DNA from 4 places in the Agrobacterium sp. NPDC058088 genome. Region 1 is predicted to be linked to each of the others. Evidence: riboswitches for the same ligand, from Rfam matches in the RefSeq annotation. Region 1 holds a riboswitch; each other region holds the start of a gene.
The links. Region 1 has a riboswitch for cobalamin ahead of ACFVTJ_RS07380 (CbtB-domain containing protein). Riboswitches for the same ligand answer to the same signal wherever they lie in the genome.
Positions count from the first base shown of each region.

Region 2: linked by a shared signal. The riboswitch ahead of ACFVTJ_RS12045 (ABC transporter substrate-binding protein) and the one ahead of ACFVTJ_RS07380 (CbtB-domain containing protein) in region 1 are both predicted to bind cobalamin.
Region 3: linked by a shared signal. The riboswitch ahead of ACFVTJ_RS13650 (acyl-CoA thioesterase) and the one ahead of ACFVTJ_RS07380 (CbtB-domain containing protein) in region 1 are both predicted to bind cobalamin.
Region 4: linked by a shared signal. The riboswitch ahead of bluB (5,6-dimethylbenzimidazole synthase) and the one ahead of ACFVTJ_RS07380 (CbtB-domain containing protein) in region 1 are both predicted to bind cobalamin.

Region 1 is NZ_JBHVSU010000002.1:427,310-435,035, forward strand. Features, by position in the region: gene ACFVTJ_RS07370 (c-type cytochrome) at 155-589, shown strand; gene ACFVTJ_RS07375 (c-type cytochrome) at 677-1,597, shown strand; cobalamin riboswitch at 1,785-2,012, shown strand; gene ACFVTJ_RS07380 (CbtB-domain containing protein) at 2,173-2,355, shown strand; gene ACFVTJ_RS07385 (CbtA family protein) at 2,367-3,077, shown strand; gene ACFVTJ_RS07390 (hypothetical protein) at 3,083-3,403, shown strand; gene ACFVTJ_RS07395 (type 1 glutamine amidotransferase family protein) at 3,500-4,066, opposite strand; gene ACFVTJ_RS07400 (GNAT family N-acetyltransferase) at 4,088-4,576, opposite strand; gene ACFVTJ_RS07405 (helix-turn-helix domain-containing protein) at 4,780-5,193, opposite strand; gene ACFVTJ_RS07410 (hypothetical protein) at 5,254-5,601, opposite strand; gene dmeR (Ni(II)/Co(II)-sensing transcriptional repressor DmeR) at 5,731-6,003, shown strand; gene dmeF (CDF family Co(II)/Ni(II) efflux transporter DmeF) at 6,077-7,066, shown strand; gene ACFVTJ_RS07425 (hypothetical protein) at 7,077-7,364, opposite strand; gene ACFVTJ_RS07430 (glycine betaine/L-proline ABC transporter ATP-binding protein) at 7,707-7,726, opposite strand, start outside.
Region 2 is NZ_JBHVSU010000003.1:440,291-448,016, forward strand. Features, by position in the region: gene argE (acetylornithine deacetylase) at 1-574, opposite strand, end outside; gene ACFVTJ_RS12040 (GNAT family N-acetyltransferase) at 777-1,655, shown strand; cobalamin riboswitch at 1,706-1,941, shown strand; gene ACFVTJ_RS12045 (ABC transporter substrate-binding protein) at 2,099-3,130, shown strand; gene ACFVTJ_RS12050 (FecCD family ABC transporter permease) at 3,127-4,155, shown strand; gene ACFVTJ_RS12055 (ABC transporter ATP-binding protein) at 4,152-4,952, shown strand; gene ACFVTJ_RS12060 (pseudoazurin) at 4,949-5,428, shown strand; gene ACFVTJ_RS12065 (class I SAM-dependent methyltransferase) at 5,626-6,450, opposite strand; gene ACFVTJ_RS12070 (ABC transporter substrate-binding protein) at 6,564-7,697, shown strand.
Region 3 is NZ_JBHVSU010000004.1:98,523-106,248, forward strand. Features, by position in the region: gene ACFVTJ_RS13615 (polysaccharide deacetylase family protein) at 1-1,114, shown strand, start outside; partial or broken gene ACFVTJ_RS13620 (dihydrodipicolinate synthase family protein) at 1,190-1,402, shown strand; tRNA gene ACFVTJ_RS13625 (tRNA-Ser) at 1,578-1,667, shown strand; gene ACFVTJ_RS13630 (MFS transporter) at 1,803-3,092, opposite strand; gene ACFVTJ_RS13635 (LysR family transcriptional regulator) at 3,183-4,034, shown strand; gene ACFVTJ_RS13640 (GNAT family N-acetyltransferase) at 4,115-4,693, opposite strand; gene ACFVTJ_RS13645 (LysR family transcriptional regulator) at 4,777-5,664, opposite strand; gene ACFVTJ_RS13650 (acyl-CoA thioesterase) at 5,667-6,023, opposite strand; cobalamin riboswitch at 6,121-6,330, opposite strand; gene ACFVTJ_RS13655 (DUF1852 domain-containing protein) at 6,627-7,610, shown strand; gene ACFVTJ_RS13660 (methionine synthase) at 7,636-7,726, shown strand, end outside.
Region 4 is NZ_JBHVSU010000001.1:901,406-909,131, reverse strand. Features, by position in the region: gene ACFVTJ_RS04550 (NADP-dependent malic enzyme) at 12-2,327, shown strand; gene ACFVTJ_RS04545 (DUF2865 domain-containing protein) at 2,463-3,563, shown strand; gene bluB (5,6-dimethylbenzimidazole synthase) at 3,756-4,472, opposite strand; cobalamin riboswitch at 4,567-4,750, opposite strand; gene ACFVTJ_RS04535 (hypothetical protein) at 4,821-5,651, opposite strand; gene ACFVTJ_RS04530 (glyoxalase superfamily protein) at 5,842-6,219, shown strand; gene ACFVTJ_RS04525 (NAD+ synthase) at 6,499-7,726, opposite strand, start outside.

The DNA of each region.
Region 1 (7,726 bases):
AGCCAACCGTGACCCTGCATCCAGGCCGCGTCTAGACTTCTGTTTTTGTGGTGAAATTCACCGCAATGTGACTTCTTTTCGCCATCCGGAAAGGGCATCCTCGCCCCGTTCTATCTAGCGCCCGGTGTTCCCGCCGGAATCAAGGAGAGTGTGCATGAAACTCAAAACCATCACGGCGGCCATGCTGTTCGGCTGTCTTTGCGCCGGAGCGGTCTACGCTGCCGGCGAAGTCGAAAAACGCGAAGGCATGATGAAGCAGATCGGCGGCTCCATGGGGGCGCTCGCCGCCATCTCCAAGGGCGAAAAACCCTTTGACGCTGCCGCCGTCAAGGCAGCCGTGACGACCATCAGCACCAATGCCAAGGCTTTCCCGGACCAGTTCCCCGCCGGCTCGGAAACCGGTAGCGCCGCTGCGCCCGCCATCTGGGAAAACTTCGCGGACTTCAAGGCCAAGGCCGAGAAGCTCGGCGCGGATGCGGACACGGTTCTCGCCAATCTCCCAACCGATCAGGCTGGCGTCGCCACCGCCATGAAGACCCTCGGCGCCGATTGCGGCACCTGTCATCAGACCTATCGTCTGAAGAAGTAATCGAAGCACTTTGGAAACGCCGCTTCCCGGCGGCGTTTTTCCGACCGAAAGACATCTGACCGGGTCAGGTGAGAATGGGGAGAGGGCATGTCCTCCATCTGGACGAAACTCGTGGGCGGGGCCGTTGTCGCGGCCATTGCGGGCTACGGCATATTCACCTGGGTTACCGCCCCTCAGCGGCAGGCGCCAAGCCATTGGGTAAGCCTCGGCGAACCGGATCTGGCCAATGGCGAAACGCTGTTCTGGGCGGGCGGCTGCGCAAGCTGCCATGCCGCACCCGATGCCAAGGGCGAGGGGATGCTGACGCTTTCCGGCGGACAGGCGCTGAAAAGCCCCTTCGGCACCTTTCATGTTCCCAATATTTCCTCCGATCCGCAACATGGCATAGGCGGCTGGACCCTGGCTGAATTCGGCGATGCGATGACGCGGGGTGTGGGCAAGAACGGCGAACATCTCTACCCGTCCTTTCCCTATGCCTCCTATGCGCGCATGACGCAGAAGGACATCAACGACCTCTTCGGTTATCTGAGAACCCTGCCGGCCAGCCAGAACGACGCGCCGGACCATGATCTGCCGTTCCCCTTCAACCTGCGCATGGCGCTGGGCGGCTGGAAGTTCCTCTATTTCGATCCCTCCGCACCGCCGCGCGTCGAACTTGCCAACGCCAATGCTGAATTGCTGCGCGGCCAATATCTGGTGGAAGGGCCGGGCCATTGCGGCGAATGCCACACGCCGCGCGATGCGCTGGGCGGCTTCCTTGCTAGTCAGTGGCTGGCCGGTGGTCCCAATCCGGAAGGCGAGGGCCGCATTCCTGATATCACCCCCGGCTCGCAGAGCATTGGAAGCTGGACGAAGGCCGATATTGCCGGCTACCTCGAAACCGGCTTCACCCCTGACTTCGACAGCGCCGGCGGCTCCATGGTCAAGGTCCAGCAGAACATGGCGCATCTGACCGCCGAAGACCGAGATGCGATTGCCGCCTATCTGAAGGCGATACCGGCGCGGTAAAAAGGCTTGCTGGCGCCCGCCATGCACCTCACGTCGTGCTCGGGCCTGTCCCGAGCATCCACAACTGATGGATTTGACGCTACGTGGCTGGATTCTCGCGACAAGCCCGAGAATCACGGAAGAGGGCCGTAAAGCCCTGTGCGTTCAAAGCAAACGCGGCCACCATTGACTCCCGCTCTCGCCCGGCGGATAACAACCTTGTGATGGTTCCTTCCGGGCGTTCCGGAAGGTGAAAAGGGAACACGATAGGGAAACATCCTCATTCGTGGCTGCCCCCGCAACTGTGAGCGGAGAGCCTGAAACGAAATGCCACTGGCAAGCCATCTCGCCCCATTCAAGGCGAGGGCGATGCCGGGAAGGTGTTTCAGGTTTTGACCCGTAAGCCAGGAGACCTGCCATCACGGAAATATCCATGCCGGCGGGGTGTCCGGAAGAGCGGAATTTCAGGGTGGCGGGATCAATGCCGCCCTGTGTCAGTCTCGTATCCCCGTGGTGAAGTATATCGCATGCGGTCTCGCGGCTTCTGCCGCCCGGCCGCGTCCAAAGGCGCGGGGTCGCGCCGGAGAGGGGTCACCATGTCCATTAATCAGAATACGGCCAATGCCGCCGCGTCTGCAAAAACAGCGAGCTTCGCGCAATCGCTCACCGCGATCGTGCTCGGCCTGTTCGTCGTCGGTTTTGTCGGCTTTTCCCATGTGGAAGCCGTTCACAATGCCGCGCACGACACGCGCCATGCCAATGCCTTCCCCTGCCATTGAGGGGAAGTAGCATGTCGTCTTTCCGAAATATCGTTTTTACCGCCGTGCTCGTCGGCATTGTCGGCGGTTTCGCTGTCTCGGCCATGCAGGCTGTCGGCACCACGCCGCTCATCCTTCAGGCGGAAACTTTTGAAAGCGCCGGCGAAGCACCCCACAGCCATGATGCGCCTGCGCCGGGCGCTGCGGCTTCCGCCCACGAGCACAATGAAGAGGCCTGGGCGCCGGCCGATGGTTTCGAGCGTACCGCCTACACCGTCGCCGCCAATGTGCTGACCGCCATCGGGTACGCGCTGGTGCTGACCGGCCTCATTTCGCTGCGCGGCACCAATGCTGGCTGGCGCGAGGGTCTTCTGTGGGGTGTTGCCGGTTTTGCCGCCGTGATGCTCGCCCCCATGATCGGCCTGCCGCCGGAACTGCCGGGCAGCCCGGCCGCCGCGCTTGAGGCACGGCAGATCTGGTGGCTCTCGACGGTTGCCGCAACCGCGGGCGGCATTGCGCTGATCGCATTCCGCCGCGAGCCATGGGCCATCGTTCTGGCGCTGGTGCTGATCGTCGCGCCGCATGTGGTGGGCGCGCCCCTACCGCCGGAAGGCGAACATGCGCTGGCGCCGCTGCCGCTGGAACGCCAGTTCATCGTTGCCGCCACAGTCACCAGCTTCGTTTTCTGGGCGCTTCTCGGCACGCTGAGCGCGTTTTTCCTGAAGCGCTTCCAGCAGGCCTGAAAACCATGCAAGACGCAGCGGAATGGAGTGACGAACTCGATGCGCTGCGTTTTGCCGTTCCCGGCCACGGCGCGCCTTGCGCCGTACACCGGCTTGCCTTCAAGGCCGTGCTGGGGCCGAGTCCCGCGGGGCAGGCGGCTCTTGCCTTTTTCCACGACAATAAAGCAGCCTTTTTGCTGGCGGCATTTGCCAAGATAAAACGTGCAAATTTACCCGCCGGCCGCAGTCTGCATTTGAACAGCCGCGATATTCGCCGTGCGATTGCCGGGGAGGACGAGGAGCCCGTGGCGCGCGTGTGCCGGGTGCTTGATCGGGGTGATGGGTGAGGGTGCCAGGACGTTCGTATTTTGCACCACCTCATTCCTGTGACAAGCACAGGAATGAGGTGGGGGCTTAGGCGACCTGTAATATCAGCGTCCGCCTTACCGATGCTCCGCCGCAAAAACCTGAAGTTCCGCCTCGGCTTCCGGACCAAAGAGGCCAAGGCTTTTCAGAATTTCCACAGCAAAACTCACCGGCGCGCTGCCGGGTGCGGTGATGATGCCGCCATCGCTGACCGCTTTCGGCTGGTCGCGATAAAGACCATCGCCACGATAGGCCGGATAGCCCTTGTGTGAGGCGAGCGAATTGCCGGTATGGGCAACATCGTTCAGAGCACCCGTGCCCGCCAGCGCGCTAGCGGCTGCACAGATACCGGCCACCAGCCGGTCCTTTTCGCGAAAGCGCTGCACCAGCCCGCCAAGTTCGACAGCCGTTCCCTTTTCCCAGCTGAGACCGCCGGGAATGACGAGCGCATCGAAGTCAACGGGATCGAGCGCATCATAGGGTGTATCCGGCGTCACCTTCAGCCCGCCCATCGACGTTACCGGCCGCCCGTCCGGGGTCGCATAAACGATCTCGACGCCGAGATAGCTGCGTGCCGCCGCAGCGAGCAGCGCCGGTTCCCAGTCCGCAAAATCCTGTGCGAGCGCAATGGCGATCCGTGTCATGGCCGTCTCCGTGGTTTTTAATCAGGCGATGGACTGCATGTAGCGCATACCGGTAACCGGACGCGGCGCGAAATCCATGTTTTCGTAGAAACGATGCGCCGCGACATTACCGGTCGTGGCGCTGACGGAAAGATAGTCGCAGCCGAGGCGCTTGGCGATATCGCGGGCGCGGGATACCAGATGCTGGCCGGTGCCATGGCCGCGATGACCGTCACGCACGAAGAGATGATGCAGCTCAAGCCCGCGCCGGCCTTCCTGCGCCCTGTAGAGCGGCAGAAGCAGGGCGTAACCGATCAGCGCGCCATCGGCTTCGGCGACGAGACCATGCACCCAGGGCAGGGCGCCGAACAGGTCGCGCTCAAGCTTCGCCGGCGTGATCGCCGCCGCATCGCCATGGTAGGAGGCAAGCAGCGTGATCATCTCGTTGAGCTCGGGCAAATCCGTCTTGCGCGCGCCGCGAATGATGACGACGGGCGGTCTTTCCAATGTGAGGGAGCTATCTTCGGTCATTTCTTCGGTCCTTTGGTCTTATCGGTGCCGTCAGGACGTTTGAAAACAACAAAGCCGCCTGACGGCGGCTTGTTGACAATATGATCTGTCGAGCCGCCCTTAAAGGAAGGCCCAAAAGTACGAGCAGGAGATGGGTGCGCGTTCGTTGATCATGAGAGATGCAATGCGCCCGAATCCGTCATCTGTCAAGCTCGGTTTTCGGCTCAATGCTCGCCTTCGCACATGCCATGGTTGGAAAGCGCGCGGATGACATAACAATCCTCGATCGAATGGCCGTGGCAATGGGAGACGATGCGTTCCAGCTCGTGTTCCAGCTTTTTCAGGCTGGCAATCTTCTCGCGCACATGGGCAAGATGCTCGGCGGCGATGCGATCAGCACCCTCGCAGGGCATCTGCCGGTGCTGGCTGAGCGCGAGCAGCTCACGGATGGCCTCGATGTTCAGGCCGAGATCGCGCGCATGGCGGATGAAGGCCAGCCTTTCGAGGTCGGATTTTTCGTAACGGCGCTGGTTGCCATCCGAACGATCCGCCTCGCGGATGAGGCCCATCTGCTCGTAATAGCGGATCGTCGGTACCTTGACGCCGGTGCGTTTCGACAGTTCACCGATGGACAGCATGGCTTTCTCCATATCTCCAGTCTCTAGAGATATGGCTTTTCCGTCCCCGGTTCAATGGCCTTAAGCGGCGTCGTTGACGCCAAGCGCCTGGGCTAATGCCTTCAGAATCTGCGATTCGAGGCTTGCCATATCCGGCGGGGCGGAAGCGGCCACCTCAGCATTGGCGCCAGTGGGGGCGGAAGCGCCGCTGTCCATGTTCCAGAGAGCAGCAGCCAGGCTCGCGGAGGCCCCGGCCAGCGGAGCGACGGTGGTGGCGACATTGCCTGCCACCGAAATGGCGCGATGGGCCGCCCGCGTGAGCTCCTGCAGAGCCTCGGTGGTAGACTGGCTTTCCCGGTTATGCGCAGGCGCGATGCCGCGGACGGGAGAGGCGAAATTGATGCTGCTGGTTGCTGCGATAGTCGTCATGACCGTGAGTCCCCTAGTTCTGATGGAGCATTTTTAAGGTCCGAAACATTCCCGAAGATTGCGTCATGCACGCCTTGCGCAAAAAATAACAGCAATATACTATACCCCCCTATAGTATATGAGGTGCTCATGTCCCATACGATCCGCAACAAGGACAAGCTGCTTGCCCGCATCCGCCGCCTGAAAGGGCAGATGGAGGCGGTGGAGCGTGCGCTTGATGATGCCAAGCCCTGCGGCGAGGTCCTGCAATTGCTCGCTTCGGTGCGCGGCGCGCTTTCAGGCCTGACGGGAGAGGTGATGCAGGAGCATCTGCACGAACATGTCGTGCATGCTGAAAATGAAGATGAGCGGGCGCGGGCGGCGGAAGAGCTGGCCCAGGTGCTGAAGACGTACATCCGGTGAATCAGCGCATGCCGGCGGAATGAAGAAAGGCCGGCAGAGTTCAAGGACCGGTTGAGTTGAGAGGATTAGCGACATGACGACGACTTCCGAACCTTTCGCCACGGCGGAGCACCACCATATTTATCTCGGCCAGAATCATGAGCGCAATGAAAGGCGCGTCTGGATGGTCATCGCATTGACCACCGTCATGATGGTGGCGGAGATCGTCGCCGGACACTGGTTCGGCTCCATGGCGCTGACGGCGGACGGATGGCATATGTCCACCCATGCGGGCGCGATGCTGATTTCGGCGCTCGCTTATCTCTATGCAAGGCGCGAGGCGCGCAATCCGCGCTTCAGCTTCGGTACCGGCAAGTTCGGCGATCTCGCCGGTTTTGCCAGCGCTGTCGTGCTTGCGGTCGTGGCGCTGCTGATTGCCGTCGAAAGCGGCATGCGCCTCATCAGCCCTGTCGAAATCGATTTCAACCAGGCGATTCTCGTCGCCGTCATCGGTCTGGCGGTCAATCTCGTCAGCGCCCTGCTGTTGAAGGATGACCATCACCACGATCATGGACACGGACACGGGCATGGCCACGCCCACGGTTCACATGCCCATCACGATCACGGTTCGCATGCGGAGCATGGTGCAAAGGGCGGGCGGGACAATAATCTGCGCGCCGCCTATCTGCATGTGCTGGCGGATGCGCTGACCTCGGTCCTTGCCATCGTCGCGCTGCTGCTCGGAAAGTGGAACGGCTGGAACTTTCTCGACCCGTTGATGGGAATCGTCGGCGGTCTCGTCATCGCCCGCTGGTCATGGGGGCTCATTCGCTCCACGGCAACGACGCTTGTCGATGCGGTGCCGCTGGCGGACGACCTGCCGCAGGAAATCCGTGAAACCGTGGAAACGGAAGAAGACCGCATCACCGACCTGCATGTATGGCAGGTAGGTCCCGGCCACCATGCGGCCATCGTGGCGATCCATTCGCAGGCGCCGAAAGCGCCGGCCTTTTATAAGCAGAAACTTGCCGCCATACATGAACTGTCGCATGTGACGGTGGAGGTCAGCCCGGCAAGTGCCTGATGGGAATCGCCTATTCGGTATATTCCGAATAGGCGCTGCGCACCCATTCAGCCTGCGCTTCCGCCGTGTCTTCGGCGGAAGCCGCAGGCGTATCCTGACGGGCGGGTGCGCTGCCATTTCCGACAGCCCACAGCACATTGGCCAGCGACTGGGAAAGAATGGTGCTGGAAACGGTGGGGTTGCCGGGGCCGCGCTTCACGGCCTGCTCTTCCGGCGCGCTTTGCGCACTGCCAGCTTTTTCGATGTCGCGGATGCGACCCTGATAGTTATATCCGCCAATATTGCTTTCGATCTGCATGTCGGTGATTCCGCGTTCAAAAGTTAACAAATGGTTAACGGCGCTGACTTGTCCGAAACTTGCGCTTGCTGCGCTGCAGCGAGGGGGAAGGGTTGACATCAGGCGAAGTGGTGCTTCGTTTGTGCATTTGGGGCGGAGGCGGGCCGTGGATTGGCGAATGAGCGCCCCAGGACACGAGTGAACCCTGCGCGGTCAGATTTAAGGTGGACCACACCAGATGTGCCGACGTCATCCTCGGGCCTGTCCCGAGGATCTGCGACGTCTTGGTCGTCTCGACGTGTTTGGATCCTCGGGACAAGCCCGAGGATGACGGACAGAGGTGCTAGAGGGTAACCAGGCAGATCACGCCGTCTCCTTCTCCG
Region 2 (7,726 bases), on a different contig from region 1:
CGGGCCGCGATGAATGGCCGGAGCGGCCACGAATGGTGATGCGCGCGGCGGCCTTGCCTTTGTGGGCGCGCACGGCAAGCAGATTGCTCGGCTCGCCGATGATCGCGCCCACCGGCTTTGCGCATAATTCCGGCAATCGGGCGATCATGTGCGGCACGCCGCGGCAACCGGCCTCCTCGTCATAGGAAAAGGCAATGTGTACCGGTCGTTTCAGCGCCATGCGCGAAAATGCCGGTGCTGCGGCGAGAACAGTGGCGAGAAAACCCTTCATATCGGTGGTGCCACGCCCGTAAAGACGATCGCCTTCGGTTCTCAGCGTGAAGGGATCGGAGGACCATTCGGGCTCACCGGCGGGCACCACATCCATATGGCCGGAAAGGATATATCCTGCGACATCCGTCGGGCCGAAGCTCGCGAAGAGATTGGCGCGGTCGCCTTCGGGCCCGGCCAGCAGCGATACTTTCGCGCCGTGGTTTTCCAGATAATCGGCGATCCATCCGGCGATATCGCCGTTGTCGGTTCCGACGACCGATGGGAAGCCGACAAGACGCTCCAGAATTTCGATTGCGTTCATGGCTGCCTCCGCTGCTTCAACGCCGAAAGCTTAGAGTGGCAGGCGGCGTTTATCTGCTGAAATGCGCATGTTTTCGGTAGATTGTTGTGTCCTTCCAGTGCTTTCGGAAAATTCGTGCTGGCAAGGCTGGTTATCTTCGGAAGTCGTGGGCTGGGCTGCCGGGATCAAGGTTCCGCACCGGAGGAAATGAGAGCCGTTTGCTATGGAGCTGCTCAAGGTCGATAGTTTCGAGTTGCGAACCGTGGATATCGCCGATGTAGAGGCGGATCATCTGCATGCCCTCTCCATGGCTGTTGGATGGCGATACCACGCGAATGAATGGTGTTTTCTGCGGCAGTGTGGTGTTGGCCTCGCGGCACTTGATGAGATCGACCGCGTCGTCGCAACCGCCATGCTGTTTCCCTGTGATGAGGGTTTTGCGACGCTCGGCATGGTCATCGTTTCGCCGCGCCTCCAGGGGCAGGGTGTGGCACCATGGCTGGTGCGGCGACTTCTGGAAAAATTCCCAGCCATATCACTAAGACTCAATGCCACGAACGAGTCGAGGCGGTTGTTTGCCGGGCTGGGTTTTGCCGGAGAGACGGAAAAAGTGCATCTCTTTCGGGGAAAAGCGCAATGTCCGGCAGAGATGCCGTCCCCTGGCAGAAAACAGAAGATTGAGCCGCTATCAGAAGACCATTTTGCCGATGTGGTTGACATGGACCGGGCGGCTTTTGGCATTTCGCGCCGACGCGTCCTGTCGCGCCTTCTCAGGGAAAAGACAGGCTACGGCCTGTTCGAGGCTGGCCGGCTTGTCGCTTTTGCCTTTCGCCGGGCAGCGGGGCGAGGCCATATCGTGGGTCCGGTCGTTGCAGTGGAGGAAACGGATGCAATCGCGCTCGTCAGGCGGCATTTTGCCGATCTGGAAGCACAGCTTGTCCGTCTCGATGCCGTGCGCGACAGCGGCTCCTTTTCCGATTTTCTGGCGCAATCCGGCCTGGTGGTGATCGAAACGCTGACGACCATGTCCAAAGACGTGCCGCAGCCCATGGGGTCCGGCGCGGCAAAGATTTTTGCGCTGGCGGGTCCTTCCCTGTTCTGACTTTGTGCTGAGCTGCGACACGATCGCAATTGACGCCCCGTCTGTTGCCCCTTATGTGAGAAAGGGACGGTTCCTGCAGCCGAAAGGCGAAGGGATTAATAGGGAACATGGTGCGGGCGATCTTTTTCGTCCAATGCCGTGGCTGCCCCCGCAACTGTAAGCGGATTGTCGTTCATCCCAGTGACGCTCAAAGGCGTCATGCCACTGTATTTTTCGGAATGCGGGAAGGCAGATGAGAGACGCAAATCCGTGAGCCAGGAGACCTGCCGTCAAAATATGAACCATCGTTACGGGCGGGGAAGCCCGGAGGAGGATTTTGTAATGTTATTTCATAACATTTCGTTTGCGTCCTATTACCGTTCTCCGTACAAGACGTCCCGCTGTTGCTGCGCGTTCTGACGCCTGCTGCTCTGGAATAAGTTTTACTTTCGACTGGAGAACACATGTTTCATTCTAGACGCCTGCCGGTCCATGCCGGCTTTCTGGCTGCCGTACTTTTGGTTTTGCCTGTTGTCGGTGCCAATGCTGCCGAAACCACCTATCCCCTGACAATCAGCAGCTGCGGTCAGGAGATCACCTTCAAGCAGGCGCCCGCCCGCACCGTTTCCGTTGGCCAGAGCACGACAGAGGTTCTTTACCTGCTTGGTGTTGCGGACAAGGTCGTCGGCACGGCGCTGTGGATCGGTCCAGTTCTTAAGGGCTACGAGGAGGCCAACGCCAAGGTCGAACGGCTGGCCGATAACGATCCGAGCTTCGAGGCCGTTGTCGGCAAGAGGCCTGAACTCGTTACGACGCAGTTCCAGTGGCAGATCGGTCCCGAGGGTGTTGTTGGCACGCCGGCGCAATTCGCCGAACTCGGTATTCCCGTCTATACCTCGCCTGCCGATTGCGTCGGTAAGGACAATTCCGGCGGCGGTGATGGTGTGCGCAACACCGGCTTCACCATGGAGCTGATCTATCAGGAAGTCCGCGACCTCGCCAAAATCTTCAACGTGCAGGATCGCGGAGAAGAAGTTGTTGCCGACCTGAAGAAGCGCGAGGAAGCCGCCCGTGCGAAGATCGCCTCCGCCAATGGCAAGCTTTCCGCCGTCTTCTGGTTCTCCAGTGCCGAACTGGATATCGATCCCTATGTCGCCGGCCGTAATGGCGCTCCCGGTTACATCATGTCCGCGCTGGGCTTGAAGAATGTCATTGAAAGCGATGAGGAATGGCCGACCGTCGGCTGGGAAACCATCGCCAAATCCAATCCGTCTGTGGTTGTTGCCGGCAAGATGGATCGACGTCGTTTCCCCGCCGATGACATTGCCGTCAAGTTGAAGTTCCTGGCCAGCGATCCCGTGGCAAGCATCATGCCCGCCGTGAAGGAAGGTCGTGTGTTTGAGATGGATGCGCAGGCGATGAACCCGACCATTCGCACCATCGAAGGTATTGAAACGCTGGCCGAGGCGATTTCGGCCGCTGGCCTTGCCAAGTGAACCGTTTCTCCACCCATCTTGGCAGGGCGGGGCTGGCATTTGCCGCGCTCGCCCTGCTGCTTGTCGCGCTGATGGCCGGGGCGGCCATCGGCGAAACTGCCATCCCTCTGGATGTTGTAGTAAAGACGATTGCCAACCGCGTTTTCCACGCGGGTTATCCGCTTGAACCGCTGGATGAGGGCATCGTGTGGAGTTACCGTCTCAGCCGCGCCGTTGTTGCCGCCTGCTGCGGGGCGTCGCTGGCGCTCGCCGGGGCGGTGCTGCAATCTCTTTTGCGTAACCCGCTTGCCGATCCCTATATTCTCGGAATTTCCGCCGGCGCCTCCACCGGCGCCGTCGCCGTGGCGCTTCTGGGCTTCGGCGCGGGCTTTCTGACGATGCCGGCGGGCGCTCTCATCGGCGCTTTTGTCGCTTTTTCGCTGGTCAGCCTTCTGGCCGTGCGGGCGGGGCATGGCAACAGCGCCATCATTCTGGCGGGCGTTGCCGGTTCGCAGCTGTTCAACGCCATGACCTCCTTCATTGTCACCAAATCCGCCAATGCCGAACAGGCGCGCGGCATCATGTTCTGGCTGCTCGGCAATCTTTCCGGCGTGCGCTGGCCGGATGTCTGGCTGGCGCTACCGGTCAGCCTTGCGGGTCTTATCGTTTGTCTCTGGTACGCGCGGGCGCTCGATGCCTTCGCCTTCGGCGGTCAGGCCGCAGCCTCGCTCGGCATTCCGGTGCGCTGGGTCTATACGGTGCTGATCTCTGTTTCCGCCATCATGACGGCTGCGATGGTGTCGCTGGTCGGCTCCATCGGTTTTGTGGGGCTCGTCATTCCCCACGCCGCGCGCATCTTCGTTGGTGTCCGCCACGGCATATTGCTGCCGGTGACGGCGCTGACCGGCGCGGTTTTCATGATCGTCGCGGATATTCTCTCGCGTATCGTCATTCCGGGACAGGTGCTGCCGATCGGCGTCATCACCGCACTGGTCGGTGCGCCCGCTTTCGCCTTCATTCTGGGGCAGAAGCGGGGGCGATCATGAAATTATCCGCCCACGGCCTGCATTTTCATGCCGGCAATATCGATATCGTCCGCGACATTTCGCTTGATGTCGGCTCCGGGGAGTTTCTCGGCATCATCGGTCCCAACGGGTCCGGCAAGAGCACGCTTCTGTCCATGCTGGCCGGCATCCGCAAACCGCGACGTGGACACGTTACGCTTGGTGAGGATCCACTTGGCTCATTGGGGCGGCGCGAGCTTGCCCGCCGGCTCGCCTTCGTTGAGCAGCAGGCTGAAACCACCGAGCGCATCACTGCGCGGCAGGCGGTAGAGCTTGGACGGACGCCCTATCTCGGCCCGCTCTCCGCCTGGTCGCAGATTGACGACGCCATCGTTGATGCCGCGCTTGCCAATGTGGATATGGCCGACAAGGCGGAACGCAGCTGGCACCACCTTTCCGGCGGTGAACGGCAGCGCCTGCATATTGCACGAGCATTGGCGCAGGAGCCGCACATCCTGCTGCTGGACGAGCCAACCAATCACCTCGATATCGGACACCAGATCGGCCTGCTTGATCTTGTGCGCCGGCAGGGGCTGACCGTTGTGGCGGCGCTGCATGATCTCAATCATGCTGCCATGTTCTGCGACCGCGTCGCCATCATGCATCGGGGCGAGATGATCGCGGCCGGGCCGCCGCGCGAGGTCCTGACGGCGGCAAGGATCGCCGACGTTTTCGGGGTGGAATGTGCGGTCAGCACGGATGAGGGCGGTTTTTCCCATATTCGTTTTCTGCCGGCCCACGGGCGGGCTGATCCAACAAGGAAAGTACTGGCACGATGAGGACATCGACGACACTCGCAAGCTCCGCTGCAAAGGTCAGACTTTTTTGCGTCACTGCCGTCATTGCGGTGGCGTTCACGTGCTTTCCGCTTCTGGCTTCAGCCGAGACCTTCGAGGTGAAAATGCTGAACCGGGGCGAAAAAGGCCCCATGGTATTCGAGCCCGATTTTCTCGAAATAGCGCCTGGCGACCGCGTGCGCTTTGTGCCTACTCACAAGAGCCATAACGCCGCGACCATTGATGGCATGATCCCGGAAGGTGTCGAGGGTTTCAAAAGCCGGATCAATGACGAATTCGAGACCGGCTTTGAAAAGCCGGGCTTTTACGGCATCAAATGCTCGCCGCATTACGGCATGGGCATGGTCATGCTGATCAAGGTCGGCGAGGCTACCCTGCCGCAGAGCTACCGCACGGTGGACGTGCCCGGCCGTGCGAAGCCGCGCTTGGAGGAATTATTCGAGCAGGCGGGAAAATGAGGTCCGGCGGAAATCTTGAGAGGCGGTTCAGATCGTCTGGGAGGGTGCTTGCAAAGTCCGCAGACCTTCCCTTCGTCATGCTCGGGCCTGTCCCGAGCATCTGCAACCGATTGATTTTACGACACGTTGGCAGATCCTCGGGACAAGCCCGAGGATGACGTAGTATATGCGGATAGTGAAGGCGGCTATGGTTTCCCTCACGCCTTTCCGGAAACATCCGGCTTCTCCGCGCACACAGCATATCGGTGCTGCAGCCCACGCAGGATGCCCTTCAGCAGGCTGAAGTTTTTCGCCTGGGCGCGATGGATGGCCTGAAGCTCCTGATCGATCGAGACAGGCTTGAAACCGGCCGCATGCAACATCGTCGCGACATCGCCGGCCCTTGCACCCTTCGAAAAATAGACCCGCGAGAGGATGCTATTGAAGGTGTTTTCCGGGTCCGCCGGCTTGTGCGGCTGGTCCGGTTTGACGAGGCCGATACTCTCCAGGCCGGTGGCCAGTTTTTTCACCAGCTTTTCGCGCCAGCCGGTATTCACGAAATCGCCGTCGACGATCAGAAGCCGCCCGCCGGGTTTCAGAACACGGAACCATTCGGCGAAGCTTGCCTGCGGGTCTACCAGCGTCCAGACGAGATGGCGGGTAATAATGACGTCGGTGCTTTCATCCGGCTCCATCGTATTTTCGGCATCGCCGACAAAAAAGCGGATGTTGCGCCCACGGCTTTTCGCCTTTTCCCGGGCAAGGGCCAGCATCGTTTCCGACCAGTCCATGCCGGTGACCTGAAAACCGAGATCATCCATGAGGTGCGAGATGACGCCCGTCCCGCTGGCAAGATCAAGCGCCTTCCGGCCCTCGCCGTGGCCCAGATGTTTCAGGATAAGCGCGTGCCAGGCTTCACGTTCGTCTTCGGAGAAAATTTCGTGTCCGGGTGAGAGGTCGAAAGTCGCGGCGCGGCCGGACCAATAGGCCTTTATCTCATCTCTAAGGCTGTCGTTTTTACCGTAATGGATAGTGTCGATCATTGGTCTTCAGCTCATGTGCCGGTCAGTTAAGAATGGCTCTAAAACATAAATGTTGACTAGTACAGTCAGAAAATAATACAGCCGCGCCAGTCAACACTGGAGAGCAATATCCGATGCGCATTTCAGCCAAATCCGCGGCACTTGCCCTTGGCCTTCTCGTATCTGCCGCATGGCCGGCATTCGCCGAAAAGGTCACCGTCAAGGATGTCACGGGCCGCGATGTCGAAGTCAATGTGCCCGTTTCGCATGTGATCCTCGGCGAAGGCCGGCAGATCTATTTCCTGGCTGCGCTCGACAAGGAAAACCCTTTCCAGCATGTGGTGGGCTGGCGCGACGACCTTGGCAAAGCCGACCCGGAAACCTATGCGGCCTATCTCGCCAAGTATCCTGAGATTGCCAAGCTGCCGACTTTTGGCGGCATGAAGGACGGCACCTTCGATATCGAACAGGCCATTGCGCTGAAGCCTGATGTCATCCTGATGAACATCGACGCGAAGACGGCCACGCAGGAGGCCGGTTACATCGAGAAGCTCGAGAAGGTTGGCATTCCGCTGGTCTATGTTGATTTCCGTGAAAAGCCTATGGAAAATACCGAGCCGAGCATGCGCCTCATGGGCAAGCTGACCGGCAAGGAAAAGATCGCCGAGGACTTCATCAAGTTCCGCGCTGATGCCATCGCCAAGGTCACTGATACGCTTGAAAAGGCCAATCCGAAGAGGCCCGTCGTGTTCATGGAACGCGCCGGCGGTTATTCCGACGATTGCTGCATGTCCTTCGGCAACGAGAATTTCGGCAGGATGGTCGAGCTTGCCGGCGGCATCAACATGGCCAAGGACATCATTCCCGGCACCTTTGGTAACGTCAATCCGGAACAGATCATCGCCTCCAACCCGGAACAGATCATCATCACCGGCGGCAACTGGGACGGCTATGTTCCGGGCGGCAACTGGGTCGGCGTCGGTTATGGCGCGGATCTGAAGGAAGCCCATCGCAAGCTTGAAAACCTGACCAAGCGTCCGGCTTTCACCGGCGTGCAGGCAGTCAAGGACGGCAATGTTCACGCCATCTGGCACCAGTTCTACAACAACCCGTACCAGTTCGTGGCTATCCAGGAAATCGCCAAGTGGCTGCATCCTGATCTCTTCAGCGATCTCGACCCCGAGGCCACCTTCAAGGAACTGCATGCGCGCTTCCTGCCGCTTGACTACAAGCCCGGCTACTTCGTGTCGCTGAAGGACGCGAAGTAATTCAGGGACGGTGAAGGGGAGCGCCGTCC
Region 3 (7,726 bases), on a different contig from region 1:
GCTGACGGCCTTGCGGGTGCTGAAAAAACGTATCCTTCCGGGTCTGGCATCAGGGCAATCGGCAAGTGCGATCTTTCCGCCGGTCAAACGCCTGATGAAATATGGGGTCATAAGGGCGGGGCTGGAGGTGAGTTCTCTTCCGGCTCTCCGCTCGGCATTTCCTTCCCTTGCCGGGCGGGGTGTGATTTTCACGCTTCACCATGTGCGTCCGGGGCATGCGGCTTCTGCCTTTGCGCCCAATGTGCAATTGACCGTGACGCCGGAATTTCTGGAAGAGGCGATACAGGCCGCGCTCGAATCCGGCCTCGTGCCAGTCCATCTGCATGATCTGCCGGCTCTGCTTGCCGACAGCAGCGAAGGCCGGTCGTTTTGTGCCTTCACGCTCGATGACGGCTATCGCAACAATGCCGAACATGCCGCGCCGATCTTCCGAAAATACGCCGTTCCCTACACGATTTTCATCACGCCGGGTTTTGTCGAACGGAGCCGAAGCCTGTGGTGGGAAACCGCGGCGGCTCTGACGCAGAAAGCCGCGTCGTTCGAGTTCGATTTCGGCGCAGGGCCGGAGCAGGTGGAATGCGCTACGCCATCGCAGAAGGTGGAGGCGTTCGCCCGGCTCGAAAACTTCGTCCAGGAATCCGCGGAAGATGAAGCGGTGGAAAAGATCGATCGCCTCGCGAGACAGCACGGCATCGATCCCATCGCGATCGTGGACGACCTCGTCATGGATGCTGCCGAACTCAGGAGGCTTTCGGACGATCCGCTGGTGCATTTTGGCGCACATACCATGACGCATGTGAATATGCGCAAGATCGATGCGGCACGCCTTGCCCATGAGATCGAGGAATCGACGCGTGTGGTGGAAGCCTATGTCGGCCAGCGGCCGCAATCCTTCTCTTATCCCTATGGCTGGGTCAGGGCCGTCGGAGAGCGCGAAGCGAAAGCAGTATCGGAGGCGGGTTTCTCCGTGGCGGTCACCACACAGGCCGGTGTTCTCGGTCCTCAAAGCCTCGAAAAACCGGCACAGCTGCCGCGCGTTTCGTTGAATGGGCGCTTTCAAAAAAAGCGCTTCGTCAAGGCGCTCATCTCGGGCCTGCCTTTCCGGTTCATCTAACGGCGATCTCTGCTTTTCTTCTCTCGACCGTCCCGCGGCAGTGCGAGATTGTGGTCAAGCTTTGCCATGTGGGCAGCTGGCGACATCGCTGAAGCCGAACGCCAGCAGGCGACCTATGCCAATTTCCGCACCGATCTCTACGCTCTCGGCTTCGCACCCGCCATGGTCAAGCGCGCGCTCTACCTGCAAGACCCCTCCGTCGGCGCCAGCCGCAAGCCGGCCCTTCTGCCGGATCAGGAACAGGATGAAAAGATCATCGAAATCCTGCGGCGCTATAAGCGGCTGTGAAAGCGACGCGAGAACACGGCGCCACCCGAAAAATGTTCACTAAACAGCCAGACGCCCAAGCCTTCTTTCGGACCTCGTGCATGACGAATAATTTGTGACACAAACACGAAATTCCGCTTGTCAGTCCGGCCTTTGATGTTTAAGAGGAGCGCGCAACGCAAGCGTTCGCGCATGCGGAGAGGTGGCAGAGTGGTCGAATGCACCGCACTCGAAATGCGGCATACCTGCAAGGGTATCGTGGGTTCGAATCCCACCCTCTCCGCCATTGAGCCCAAGCTCCTTTAGATTGTCATGCATTATCATAGAATTGACTAGGCGTTATGATTTGCCGGCGTGGCAATAAGCCGTACGCGGCTTGACCTCTGTGGCATCGCCGATGCTTTCCCGAACACGGCCGCTGTCATTCGTGTGCGGTCATAAACTTCAATATTCCATCTAACGGCGAGCCGGTTTGAGTCCTCGGGAGGCGCGGTGATGGGATGGTCAGCGGCAGCGCGGTCACGACAACCGGTATGATCAGCGCTGACCAAGCCGCGCCATAGCCAAAACGGTCGACCAGGAGCCCGAAAAGATAGGGTCCAATTGCCATGACGGCCAAACAGATCGTGGACGCGAAGGCGATTGTCGATGCGATCGAACCTTTTGGTGCGCTCTCGGCGATCTGCAGGAGGTAGAGCGGAAACCAGCCGATCCCGAATATCCCCAAGATGACAAGCACGAGGAGGATAACCGCTGGTGGCGTGCCGATCGGGAGAAGCGCGAGGAGCGTGGCGGCGCCGGCAGCAATGACGGACACCAGTCCGAACGATTGACCACGAAGACCGGGTCGGTAACGATCGCTGAGCCAGGGGAGGAGAATGCGGCCGGGAATTCCCGCAAGCTGTGTTGCTGCAAACATGGACGATGCGACAAAGAGACCAAGCCCCAGTCCGTCCGCCATGAAGCCGATGACGTGTGCGGTTAGGGTGAACTGAAATGCCGACATGGCAATACCAAGCCGCAATACGGGCCAGAAGCTGCGATCCTGTCCCACGATGCGGGCAAGTTTTAACAAGGGAAGCGGACGCTCTGTTTTTGCCGCTACATCGCCTCCTTCACGATACAGCCCCCAGAAGAGCGCAGCGCCGGCGATGGAGACTCCAGCGCACAGCCATGCCGCCGCATGCCACCCGTAACGAACTGCCATGAACGGCAGGAGGGCTGCTGCAATCATCGTTCCGAAGGGAACCGCGGCCTGCCGAAACCCGGTGGCTATTCCACGTTTGGCGGGAGGGAACCAGCGCATGATCGCCCGCGTGCCGCCCGGTTGGACAGCAGCGTAGGTGCCCCCCAGAAATGCCATGCAAACGAGCAGCGCGGGCAGGCTGTTTGCCAATGTCGCCGCGCAGGCCATGGCGATTGCCATGCCCAGCATGGCAATGCCGACGATACGACGCTCGCCGTGAATGTCGATGGCACGGCCGAGCGTGAACATCGTCGCAATCTGGACGCCGTTCATGACCGTGACGGCAAGCGACGCGGATGCGAGGGAAACGCCAAATGCTTCTCGCCAGAAGGGTACGAGAATGTAAATTCCCTGCGATACGAATGAGCCTGCGGTCTGCGTTCCGACCGCCACAGCAAGCACTGCCCATATGCGGGGATCGGCGACAGGGGCAGCGCTAGGCGAGGACGAAGAAATCTGTGACACGAAAAGCTCCTACTAAGAGTGTCGTGCAATATCCGTCCTGAAGCGTCGATAGAATTAGGGGCTTGCAAGTTTCAGCGATAACAGTTTGTTATGAATGCCATGCGCTCATTGGATCCCGAGGCCGTCGAGGCTTTTCTTCTCGTTGCCGAACTGCAATCGTTCACACAGGTGGCAGGCGTGATGAATACGTCGCAAGCGGCGATATCATTGCGCCTACGCCGCCTCGAAGACATGCTGGGACATCGTCTGGTCGAACGGACACCGCGCCGCGTGCGGTTGACGGCGGCAGGCGAACGCTTTCTGGAACCCGCGCGCGCCTATGTCTCTGCTGGCCGCCGTGCACTTGATGTCTTCGGTCAGGAGCCGACGCGGCTGGCGATCGGTGTCACACATCATCTGATCGGGGCCGACCTGCCGCGGATACTTCGGATGGTCAGTGAGCGCGTGACAAGCGTTACACTTCATCTTCGCACCGCCGGCACGAGAAACCTGCTTGAACTGTATGATGCCGGAGAGCTCGATGCGATCGTCGTATTGCGGCATGATGATATCCGCAGGGATGGAGAAACGCTGTTTCAGGAAAGCTTTGGCTGGTATTGCGCTGCGGATTTCGATCTTCGTTCAGACGTTCCCGTGCCCCTCGTGCTTCAACCCGAGCCCTGCAATTTACGAGCCATGGCTCTTCGGGCGCTGGAGAGCGCGGATAGCGCCTGGCGCGAAGTGTTCGTCGGGACCGGGGCAACGGCGGTGGGAGCCGCTGTCGAAGCAGGGATTGGTATCGGGCTTCTGGCGCAAAGCGCTGCTCCCGCCGGTGTAAGGCAGGTCAGGAACCATGCGCTCCCGGAGCTTCCGAAACTGGATGTCGTGATGATTTCCACGGTCACTGGCGACCATGCGAACGCCGTGCTTCGACGGATTACAGGGGCATTTCGCCCCTCCTGAAGCGGCGGGCGTTTTAAGGCCCGAATCGCAAGGATCAGTCGAAACGGCTCCGATTGAAACACAAAGACATCTTCGTGTTCTCATTCAAAATCGCCATGCAGAGACTTCTCGAAGTCCACACTGCTATCCGTTCCGCTTGGTGACGGATAGGAGAACCGACCGAACTCGTTGTATCTCTGGCTCCTCCAGAAACGAAGCGTGTCGGGTGTTTTTGCGTCGGCGTGAAGATAGGAGGTGATGTAGCCCAGTTCGCGTGCCCTGGTCTCCAGAGCTGAGACTACCGACGACCCCAGTCCCTTCCGCCGGGCGCCTGGCTCCAGATAGACCCGGACGATCTGACACACCCTTTCCGCGTCGCGGTAGCGATCTCGCAGGCGTTCTCTCGTGGGTGGCTTTTTTCCCAGACCGTAGAGACCTCCAGCAGCGATGATGCGTCCTGCATCATCCCGGACGAGAAGGAAACCTCCGCGCTCCCCGTTCGAAAACCAGTTTTCGGGTGTGGCACTCAACAGCGAGTCCAGATCGGAGTGCCAGGCGGGCGTGTAACCGATGCCGTAGAATTCATTGATCATCCGTAGACAGAAAGCTCGGGCTTCCGCTTTTACTGTATGTGCGGCGTCATCTGCGAGCCAGCCCGACGATGAGTTATCAATATGCATACAGGTGCTTCCTCCGGCTAGGGCCGCGAACCGATCAAAATCGGCAAGCCCGGTTATAGCAATGCCGATAAGGCACCGACTCGTCAGGCCAATGTTTTTCGCGAGGTCTCGAGAAACCCGGCGATAAAATCAACAGTGTCGTCACCATCTCTTAAACCGAGATGGATGCTTTTCTGGATGCCGCTTTGACCGATGCGGACGGAGCGGACCCCCAGTGCTGCCGCTTCCCGTCGCACCAGCCAATCGGGAATGGCACTGACCCCGCGGCCTGCCGCTACAAGCTGCAGCATCATTTCCGTCGTCTCGATATTTCGGTGATGGCGCAAGCGGCAATTGACCGGCACCAGGAATTGCGTGAACACATCCAGCCGCTCCGGCGGTACCGGATAGGTAAACAGCGTCTCATCCAGCAGATCCGCAGGTTGGGCATGGCGTTTCAGCGCCAGCGGATGATCGACTGGCACCGCAAGCACGAGTTCGTAATCGAACACCGGCAAATAGTGAATCCCGGGCATCTCGATAGGATCCGGTGTGATCAGTATATCGATCTCATATCCAGTCAGCGCCGCCACGCCGCCGAAAGCGAACGAGGTCGTTAGTTCCAAGCCTACATCTGGCCATTCCATGAGATAGGGTTTTGTGACGCTCATCAGCCACTGGTGGCATGGATGGCATTCCATGCCGATCTTGAGCGAACCTCGTTGTCCGTGGCGATAATCCGACAGAACATTCTCAGCTCTCTCGATCTGGGGCAGAACGCGTTGCGCTAGTGTCAGGATATAGCGGCCCGCATCGGTGAGACGAAGGTTGCGGCCATCCTTTTCCCACATCGCCACGCCGTACCGATCTTCCAGCTTGCGGATCGTGTGACTGAGAGCAGACTGGGAGACATTCAGCCGCTCCGCCGCGGCCGTGAGGCTGCCCATGCGGTCGACTTCTCGCAGGATCGAAAGATGTTGCCTGTCCAACATGGTTATGCCCCTTCCTTCTCAGGGGAAATGATTTCGGCCGGGTCGTAAACGGGAACCGGCCGGTGGTCCTTGTCGACCGCCAGGGAACGGCGTCCGGCCTTGAGTGGTCTCGCCGCGGTTTCGATGATGTGCCCGATGTGTGCGGGTTGCCTGAAATCGATGCGTTCCCAGGACGCGGTTACGAAAAATGTTCGCCAGAAGCAAGTTGCCGCAATGAAGGCGACGCGATCCATAAGAGCGAGGCCCGTTCCCCCAAAGAGAGTGCCGTGATGGTTGGTATCTCCGGGAAAGACGATATCGATGAGACTGGTTATCGAGCCGCGCTGGGCAGGCTTTTTTATCGTTGCGGTCTCTGTCATCGGCGCTGCCATCAGGTTGTGGCAGGGCGGGACATGACGCAGAGGCAAAGGCACGGGAATGCCTGTCGCGAAAGCGGCACTCCGGGACACCCCGCCCGTGGACGTTATCGATCGCGGCAGGTCTCCTGGCTCGCGGGTCATAGCTTTGGTCCGTCTTCCCGAGGCAGGCCTCAGTGACGTGATGGACTTTCGCTCGTCGCTTACAGTTGCGGGGGCAGCTTCGGATTCAGGCTGTGTTTAAAGCCTTTACCGAATTCCCTCTTAGCTCCGGACCTTCGTCCGCAGAACCACGATGGCTAATCAATGTCGCATGTCGTTGAACTGGTCAAGACATCTATCACTCGAATGTAATCGAAGAGCTGAGGGGTGCGAAACAGATGACATCCAGTCCAGCGACACGTCCAACCATGAACATGGCTCATGCTTCAATGAAATAAAACCATTTTTACTAGCTCAAATTCTCGGGCACATATCACATACTTCTCAATTATGGTCAGCATAAACGGTGACTATCTGAGGATATGGAAAGCAATATTCGATGTATCCTGAAATATAGTTCAAAAAATTCGATGGTTATATCGGTGACTAGGGAGTCGGGTCGCGATGAGCAGAGATTTTAATTTTGATCTCAAGAGAGTTTATTTCAACGAGGATTATCATCCTTCAGAAAATACGCGCATTACGACCAATTTTGCCAATCTCGCTCGAGGGAAGAACCGGAAAGAGAACCTGCGCAACGCCCTGAGGATGATCGACAATCGTTTCAACGCTCTGGCGTATTGGGATAATCCTGAAGGCGATCGTTATTCTGTGGAGCTCGAAATCATATCCGTCGAAATGAATATTGGTGCTGAAGGCAAGAATGATGCTTTCCCACTGATTGAAATCCTGAAAACGAACGTCTTCGATCGAAAAACCAACGAGCGCATTGACGGCATTGTCGGCAATAATTTCTCCTCTTATATCCGGGATTACGACTTCAGCGTGGTGCTGCCGGAGCACAACAGAAACCGGGCCCAATTCAGCACGCCAGAAAAATTTGGCGATCTGCACGGAAACCTGTTCAAGTGTTTCCTGGAGTCGGCCGCTTACAAGGAGAATTTCAGCAAGCCGCCAGTCATATGCCTGAGCGCATCAAGCAGCAGAACCTATCATCGGACTGACAACCGGCATCCCGTGTTGGGTGTCGAATACCAGCAGAATGAATTCTCTTCGACTGACCAATACTTCAAAAAAATGGGGTTGCGGGTCCGCTACTTCATGCCTCTGAATAGCGTCGCTCCACTGGCTTTTTATTTTGTCAGTGATTTGCTCGGTGATTACACCAATCTCGAGCTTATCAGCACCGTCAGCACGATGGAGACTTTTCAAAAAATCTACCGGCCCGAGATTTATAACGCCAATTCTGTGGCGGGCGCGCGTTATCAGCCAGACCTGAACCACCAGGATTATTCACTCACTCGAATTGTCTATGATCGGGAAGAACGTAGCCGGCTAGCTATCGAGCAGGGCAGGTTTGCCGAGCAGCATTTCATCAGGCCGTACAAGACCATTCTCGAGAAATGGTCTGCCGATTGCGTCCATTGACAAACAAAACACAAGGTAATCTATCATGAAAACACTGTTGCCCACATCAACCGCCGGCAGCCTGCCGAAACCCTCCTGGCTTGCACAACCTGAAAAGCTCTGGTCACCCTGGAAAT
Region 4 (7,726 bases), on a different contig from region 1:
CGGTGGAAGACATGACCTCTCACGATAAGAACAACACGCCCGCCAACACGGCAAAGGCCGACATCGAGGAACAGGCGCTCTTTTTCCACCGCTACCCACGCCCCGGCAAGCTGGAAATCCAGGCCACCAAGCCGCTCGGCAACCAGCGCGATCTGGCGCTCGCCTATTCGCCGGGTGTGGCCGCCCCCTGCCTCGCCATCCATGAAAATCCGGAAATGGCGGCAGATTACACCGCCCGCGCCAATCTCGTCGCCGTCATCTCCAACGGCACGGCCGTTCTCGGCCTCGGCAATATCGGCCCGCTCGCTTCCAAGCCCGTGATGGAAGGCAAGGCCGTCCTCTTCAAGAAATTCGCCGGCATCGACGTTTTCGACATCGAGATCGACGCGCCCGGCATCAATGACATGGTTTCCACCATCGCAGCGCTGGAACCCACCTTCGGCGGCATCAACCTTGAGGACATCAAGGCGCCGGAATGTTTCGAGGTGGAGCGTCAGCTGCGTGAGAAGATGAATATTCCCGTCTTCCACGACGACCAGCACGGCACCGCGATCATCGTCGCCGCCGCAGTCACCAACGCGCTGGAACTAGCTGGCAAGTCGCTGTCGAGCGTCAAGATCGTTGCGTCAGGCGCCGGTGCGGCAGCCCTTGCCTGCCTCAATCTGCTTGTCGCCATGGGCGCGAAGAAAGAAAATATCTGGGTCCACGACATTGAAGGCCTCGTTTATGACGGCCGTAATTCGCTGATGGACGAGTGGAAGGAAGTCTACGCCCAGAAGACCGACAAGCGCGTTCTGGCCGAATCGATCGACGGCGCGGATGTCTTCCTCGGCCTTTCCGCAGCCGGTGTGCTGAAGCCGGAACTGCTGGAGCGCATGGCGGAAAACCCGCTGATCCTGGCGCTTGCCAACCCCAATCCGGAAATCATGCCGGAGGCGGCCCGTGCGGCCCGCCCGGATGCGATGATCTGCACCGGCCGCTCGGACTTCCCGAACCAGGTCAACAACGTGCTGTGCTTCCCCTATATCTTCCGCGGGGCGCTGGATTGCGGCGCGACGACGATCAACGAGGAAATGAAGATGGCCGCCGTGCAGGCCATCGCGGAATTGGCGCGTGAGGAAGTTTCCGAAGTGGCCGCCAAGGCCTATACCGGCGAAACGCCGGTCTTCGGCCCGAACTACCTCATTCCTTCGCCGTTCGATCCGCGCCTTATCCTGCGGATTGCGCCGGCCGTTGCCCGTGCCGCCGCCGCAAGCGGTGTCGCCGCCCGGCCGATCACCGACTTCGAAGCCTATCTCGACCAGCTGAACCGCTTTGTCTGGCGCTCGGGCTTCATCATGAAGCCTGTCTTCAACGCCGCGAAGGCCGCCGAAAAGAAGCGCATCATCTTTGCCGAAGGCGAAGACGAACGCGTGCTGCGCGCCGCCCAGGTGCTTCTGGAAGAAGGCACCGGCATCCCGATCCTCATCGGCCGCCCGCAGATCATCGAAACGCGCCTGAAGCGCTTCGGCCTGCGCATCCGCCCGCATGCAGATTTCGCCGTGGTCAACCCCGAAGACGATCCGCGCTACCGTGAATATGTGGATGATTATTTCGCCCTCGTTGGCCGCGCCGGCATCAATCCGGAAGCCGCCCGCACCATCGTGCGCACCAACTCCACCGTCATCGGTGCGCTGTCGGTGAAGCGTGGCGAAGCGGATGCGCTGATCTGCGGTCTGGAAGGCCGCTACGACCGCCATCTGCGCGACGTGAACCAGATCATCGGCAAGCAGGAAAGTGTGCGCTCCTTTGCGGGCCTCAGCCTTCTCATTACCCAGCAGGGCGCGCTGTTCCTGACCGATACCTTCGTCAACAACGACCCGACGTCAGAAGAAGTGGCGGAAATGGCCATTCTCGCGGCCCGGGAAATCCGCCGCTTCGGCATCACGCCGAAGATCGCGCTCGCCAGCCACTCCAACTTCGGCTCGCGTGACTCGGAAAGCGCCCGCAAGATGCGCCGCGCACTGAAGATCATCCAGCAGGCCGCACCCGAACTGGAAGTGGACGGCGAAATGCAGGGCGGCTCGGCCCTGTCGGAAACGCTGCGCAAGCGCGCGATGCCGAACAGCGTGCTGACCGGCGAGGCGAACCTTTTGGTCTTCCCGAACCTCGACGCCGCCAACATCACGCTCGGTGTCACCCGCACGCTGACGGAAGGCCTGCATGTTGGCCCCATCCTGCTCGGCACGGCCCTGCCCGCCCACATCCTGTCGCCCAGCGTCACCTCGCGCGGCGTCGTCAACATGGCGGCCTTTGCCGTGGTGCAGGCCTCGCACCCTTCGGTGTGATGAAGGCGCATTAACGCAGTTTTGAACATGCTGTTGCCGCATTGCGGCAACAGCCTATGTTATCTTCCTGAAACACGGATTTCCCGAAGCATAACACCCCTGCCACAGGCCGGGGACATCAAACGGATCGCACAATTGACCCGGCGCAGCCGCATCATCGGCCTCCTGCTTCCCCTTGTTCTCATCGCTCCTGCCGCCGCTTTTGCGGACCAGGTCTGCGATACGCTTTATCAACAGCTGCGCGAGCCGCCGCGCGTCATCGGCAATACGGCCGAGGTGCGTCGTTACGCCAATGCGCTTGCCCGCCAGAACATCGTCATCCGCAAGATCAGGAACGACATGCGCAGCTATGGCTGCTCATCAGGCAGCGTCATCGTTTATGGCAATCCCAATGCCGGGCTCTGCGCCGAGATCGGCGATGCGCTGGTGGATGCCGAGGCCGAACGTGACGCGATCATCCGCGACCGCGACGATGCCATGGCGGCGGCGAGGAACGACGACAGTGACGTCAGGCGCGAGCGCATTCTCGCCGCCCTCGATGCCAATGGCTGCACGACGATGCCGGAAACGGCCACGCGACCGCCCCAGGCTCCCAACGTAACCCGTTATCCCGATGCCTTCAGGCAGGGTGGCGTTGAGCCGGGACAGACAGGACTTTCGCCCTACCCCAATGCCTCCGCCGAGGGCGGGCTTCGCACACTCTGCGTGCGCACCTGCGACGGCTCTTTCTTCCCGATCGCCTCCAACGCCTCGCCGCTCGATTTCCGCGCCCAGGCCGAACAGTGCCAGAAAATGTGCCCGGGAACCGAAACGGAACTCTATTTCCACTCCATGACGGATCAGGAAACAGCAGACATGGTGTCCGCTGAGACCGGCAAACCCTACAAGGACCTGCCCACCGCCTTCGCCTATCGCAATGCCTCAACGAAAGCGCCCGGCTGCGCCTGCAACATGGCAGCCTATCACGAGGAGATGCAAAAGCAGGAACAGGCGTCCCGGCCGGAAGCCGAAAAGCCCTATTCCAGCATCACCACCATTCCATCACCCCAAGGTGACAAGGCCCCAAAGCCCGCCGAGCAGCAGGCCGCAAAGCCGCCGGAGCAACCCGTTCCCGAGCGCGACTATGACCCGAACGATGCGAAAGTGCGTGTCATCGGACCCAAATTCCTGCCGGACCAGACCGGCAAGATCGACCTGAAAAACCCGGCGCTGAAAGGTATACAGCCGCAGCAGTGACTACGTCGTCAGCGAGCGCGCGAGGCGTATTTCTTCTCCCCGCCTTGGAGAAGTCCGCGGCAGCGGGATGAGGGGGCAAGGGTGGTGAGGTACGGCAATGTTGCCCCCTGATCCGACCCTTCGGGCCACCTTCTCCCGGGCGGGGAGAAGAAATGCACGCCAATGTCCCGCCCTATTCGCAGGCCTCCGTGTTTACACCCCACCCCAGCGGTTACGAAACACAAGCTCTTCCAGCGGCACGCGCTGCCGCCAGCCCTTCACCGCCAGTTCCGGTTCGGTATAAAGCGTATCGACGCGACCGAGGCACAGCCAGGCGACGATCTCGATATGATCGGGAATATCCAGAATGGCCCTGATATCGCTGTCATGGAAAATGCTGACCCAGCCAACGCCGACGCCTTCGGCGCGGGCCGCGAGCCAGAGGTTCTGGATGGCGCAGACGGTGGAATAGACATCCGTGCGCGGATTATGGGTGCGGCCCAGCACCACCTTGCCACCCCGTGTCGGATCGCAGGTGACGCAGATGCTGAGCGGCGCCTTGCGGATTCCTTCGAGCTTAAGGCTGCGATAAAGCGCCTGCTGCTCGCCCGCAAACATCGCCGCCGCCTCTTCATTGGCGCGGCTGAAGGCTTCCCATGCAGCCCCACGCACGGCGCTATCGGTAACGAGAGTGAAATTCCACGGCTGCATGAAACCGACAGAGGGAGCGGCATGCGCCGCTCTCAGGAGGCGCTCGACGAGATCATCCGGCAGCGGCTCTGGCAGGAACTGGTCGCGCACATCACGCCGCGTCTCGATGGCGCGGTAGATCGCCTCGCGCTCGTCCCCGGAAAACGGGCGAGCGGGTGAAAGCGCGTGATCGAAGGGGTTGGTGTCGTGTGGCGTGGTGACGGGCGGTTCGGTCGGCATCGTTTATCCCTAACAATGCGGGCGGGCCGGTGCCGAAACCATGGGAGGTTTGCAGCGACGACGCGCTTTCCAGCAACCTGCCGCCGTCCGCGCGGTTCGGTCCATCCTGCCAGGCCGGTCTTCTGACTAAGCTTCATCCGCCCCGTTTCGCCTTCCCGAATTGCTTCAGTGGCATGAGAAACAGAGCATCCGCCTCACAGCGTTGGGCACGTTCCGGTTTTTCACCGGATTCCCGATTCTCCCGCCGGAGGGCGGGCACCTGACGGGTGAAGCTATGGGCAAAAAAGCTTGCGAACACAAGTGTCGTGCAGGTGGTGCGGCAATGTGGCCTGCCGCAGCTTGCCTTCATCATTCCACCGGGAAATATCTGACATAAGCGAACTCGTCGCCATCAGGTGACCAGTTGGGAGAGTTCATCGTGCCCTGCCCGCCAAACAGCTCGAAAAGCGTTTCGACATTGCCGCCATCCATATCCATCAGCCGCACCCGCACGTCGAGATCGCGCGGATGATCGAAGACGTCGGCGTCATAAGAAACGAATACCACCTTATCACCGGTCGGAGACGGGTGTGGAAACCAGTCGCCATAGGGGCTGTCGGTTATACGCTCGACGGCGGAACCATCCACCCGCACCCGCCAGATCTGCATCAACCCGGTACGGCTGGAATTGAAATAGATCCACGCACCGTCAGGCGAATAATCCGGCCCGTCATTGCGGCCTTCACCATGGGTAAGGCGTGTCTCAACGCCGCTGTCTATGTCCATGGAGTAAATATCGAAAACCTGATCACGAATGCCGCAATAGGCAAAGCTCTTCCCATCCGGCGACCAGCCGTGCCAGTAGGAAGGAAGGTTCTTCGTCATCAGCTGCGGCACGCCGCCTGCCGAGGACAGGAGATAGATGGCGCTCTTGCCGAATTCCACCTTGTCGGAAATGGCATAAAGCGAACCATCAGGCGAAATGCCGTGGTCATTGTTGCAGAGCGTGGCAAAGCCGGTATCGACCTTCTCCGGCGACGCATCACCGGTAAGAGACAGGCGATAAATCAGCCCTTCGCTGTTCAACAGCAGATATTTGCCATCCGGCGACCAGTTCGGCGCCTCGAACAGGTCAGGCGTCTGCCACACAATCCGCATCTGTCGGGTGCGGATGTTGAAGATTTCGATGGAACTGCGCATTCTGCCTCCCGGGCTTTAAAAGTCTGGCTCGGACCGTTGGCACGCGCGCACATTCCGTTTGCTTTAACCACCGCCGTGATTATGATCCTATGGCCGCAGGCACCGTCCTGCAAATTCAAATCGGAAAAAACGCCAGCGTTCCGGCACCGCCCGTGACCCTCCCCGTTTCTCCCAGATCCGAGGTTCCGCGATGAATACCATCGCCGATCACGGCATCCGGTTCGGCCGGATCGCCGCAATGCTTCCTGTCAGAAGTATCGAAAAGGCCCATGATTTTTATGTCGGCGTACTCGGTTTCGAAAAGACCTTCGAAAACGGCAATCCCGTCGGCTTCATGATCCTGAAACAGGGCAATGCCGAGCTGCATCTGACATTGCAGCCGGCCCACAGGGCAGCTCCTTTCAACGTGGCGCATATGATGGTGAGCGATGTCGATGCGCTGCACGCGATTTGCAAAAGCCATGGGCTGCGCATCATCAAGGGGCTGCAGGACAAGGATTATGGTCTGAGGGCCTTTGTCTTTGAAGACCCTGATGGCAATCGCATCGATGTGGGGCAGGTTATTTGAGGTGAGTGAAGAGTGGCGCGGGGTTTTCTCCGCGCCATTCATGAACCCCCATCGTGGACCGAGCGCATGCCGCATGTTTCTTCTCCCCGAGGGGGAGAAGGTCGCGGCAGCGGGATGAGGGGGCAAGGGTAGTGAGATACGGCAATCGTGCCCCCTCATCCGACCCTTCGGGCCACCTTCTCCCCGGCGGGGAGAAGAAATATGCCGCACCGTCTCACAGGCAATCAACCTCGATGACGCAGGACCGGCCTTAAACGCGCCTTCCGGAAACCGCCTTAGTCACCGATCCCTGAACCGGTTGGTGATCGGATAACGCCGGTCACGCCCAAAATTCTTCTTGGTGATCTTAACACCCGGCGCCGATTGCCGGCGCTTGTATTCGGCGAGGTAGAGCAGATGCTCCACCCGATGCACGGTCGCCAAATCATGGCCGCGCGCCAGAATTTCCTCGACCGACATTTCCTTCTCGACAAGGCATTCGAGAATATCGTCCAGCACCGGATAGGGCGGCAGCGAATCCTGGTCGGTCTGGTTGGGGCGCAATTCGGCCGATGGCGCCTTGGCGATGATGTTGGCGGGGATCACCTCGCCGGAAGGGCCCAGCGCACCCGGCGGCACATGGGCGTTGCGCCAGGCGGAAATGGCATAGACCTGCATCTTGTAGAGGTCCTTGATGGGGTTGAAACCGCCATTCATATCGCCATAAAGCGTGGCGTAGCCCACAGACATTTCCGACTTGTTACCCGTCGTCACCACCATTGAGCCGAACTTGTTCGAAACGGCCATCAAAATGGTGCCGCGCGTGCGGCTCTGCAGGTTTTCCTCGGTGATGCCCTCTTCGGTGCCCTCGAAAAGTTCTGACAGCGCCGAGAGAAAGCCTTCCACCGGCTCGACGATCGGCACGATATCGTAACGGCAACCGAGCGCCCGGGCGCAATCGGCGGCATCCTTCAACGATTCTTCCGAGGTATAGCGGTAAGGCAGCATGATGCAGCGCACCCGCTCCTCACCAAGCGCATCGACGGCAAGGGCAGCGCAGATCGCCGAATCGATACCGCCGGAAAGGCCAAGAACCACGCTCTTGAAACCGTTCTTGTTAACATAGTCGCGAAAGCCCAGCATGCAGGCGCGGTAATCCGCCTCCTCGCCCTCGGGAATCTTCGAGAATGGCCCGCTCTCGCAGCGCCAGCCGTCCGCGGTACGTTTCCAGTCGGTGACGGCAAGCGTGGCCTCGAACTGGCTCATCTGGAAGGCGAGCGTCTTGTCTGCATTAAAGGCGAAGCTCGCACCGTCGAATACCAGCTCGTCCTGCCCGCCCAGCTGATTGGCGAAAACGAGCGGAAGCCCGCTCTCGATCACCTGCCGGAGCGCCACCTGATGGCGCACATCCAGCTTGCCACGATAATAGGGCGACCCATTCGGCACCAGCAGGATTTCCGCCCCACTTTCGGCCAGCGTCTCGCACACGCCCATGTCGTTCCAGATTTCCTCGCAGATCGGAATGCCG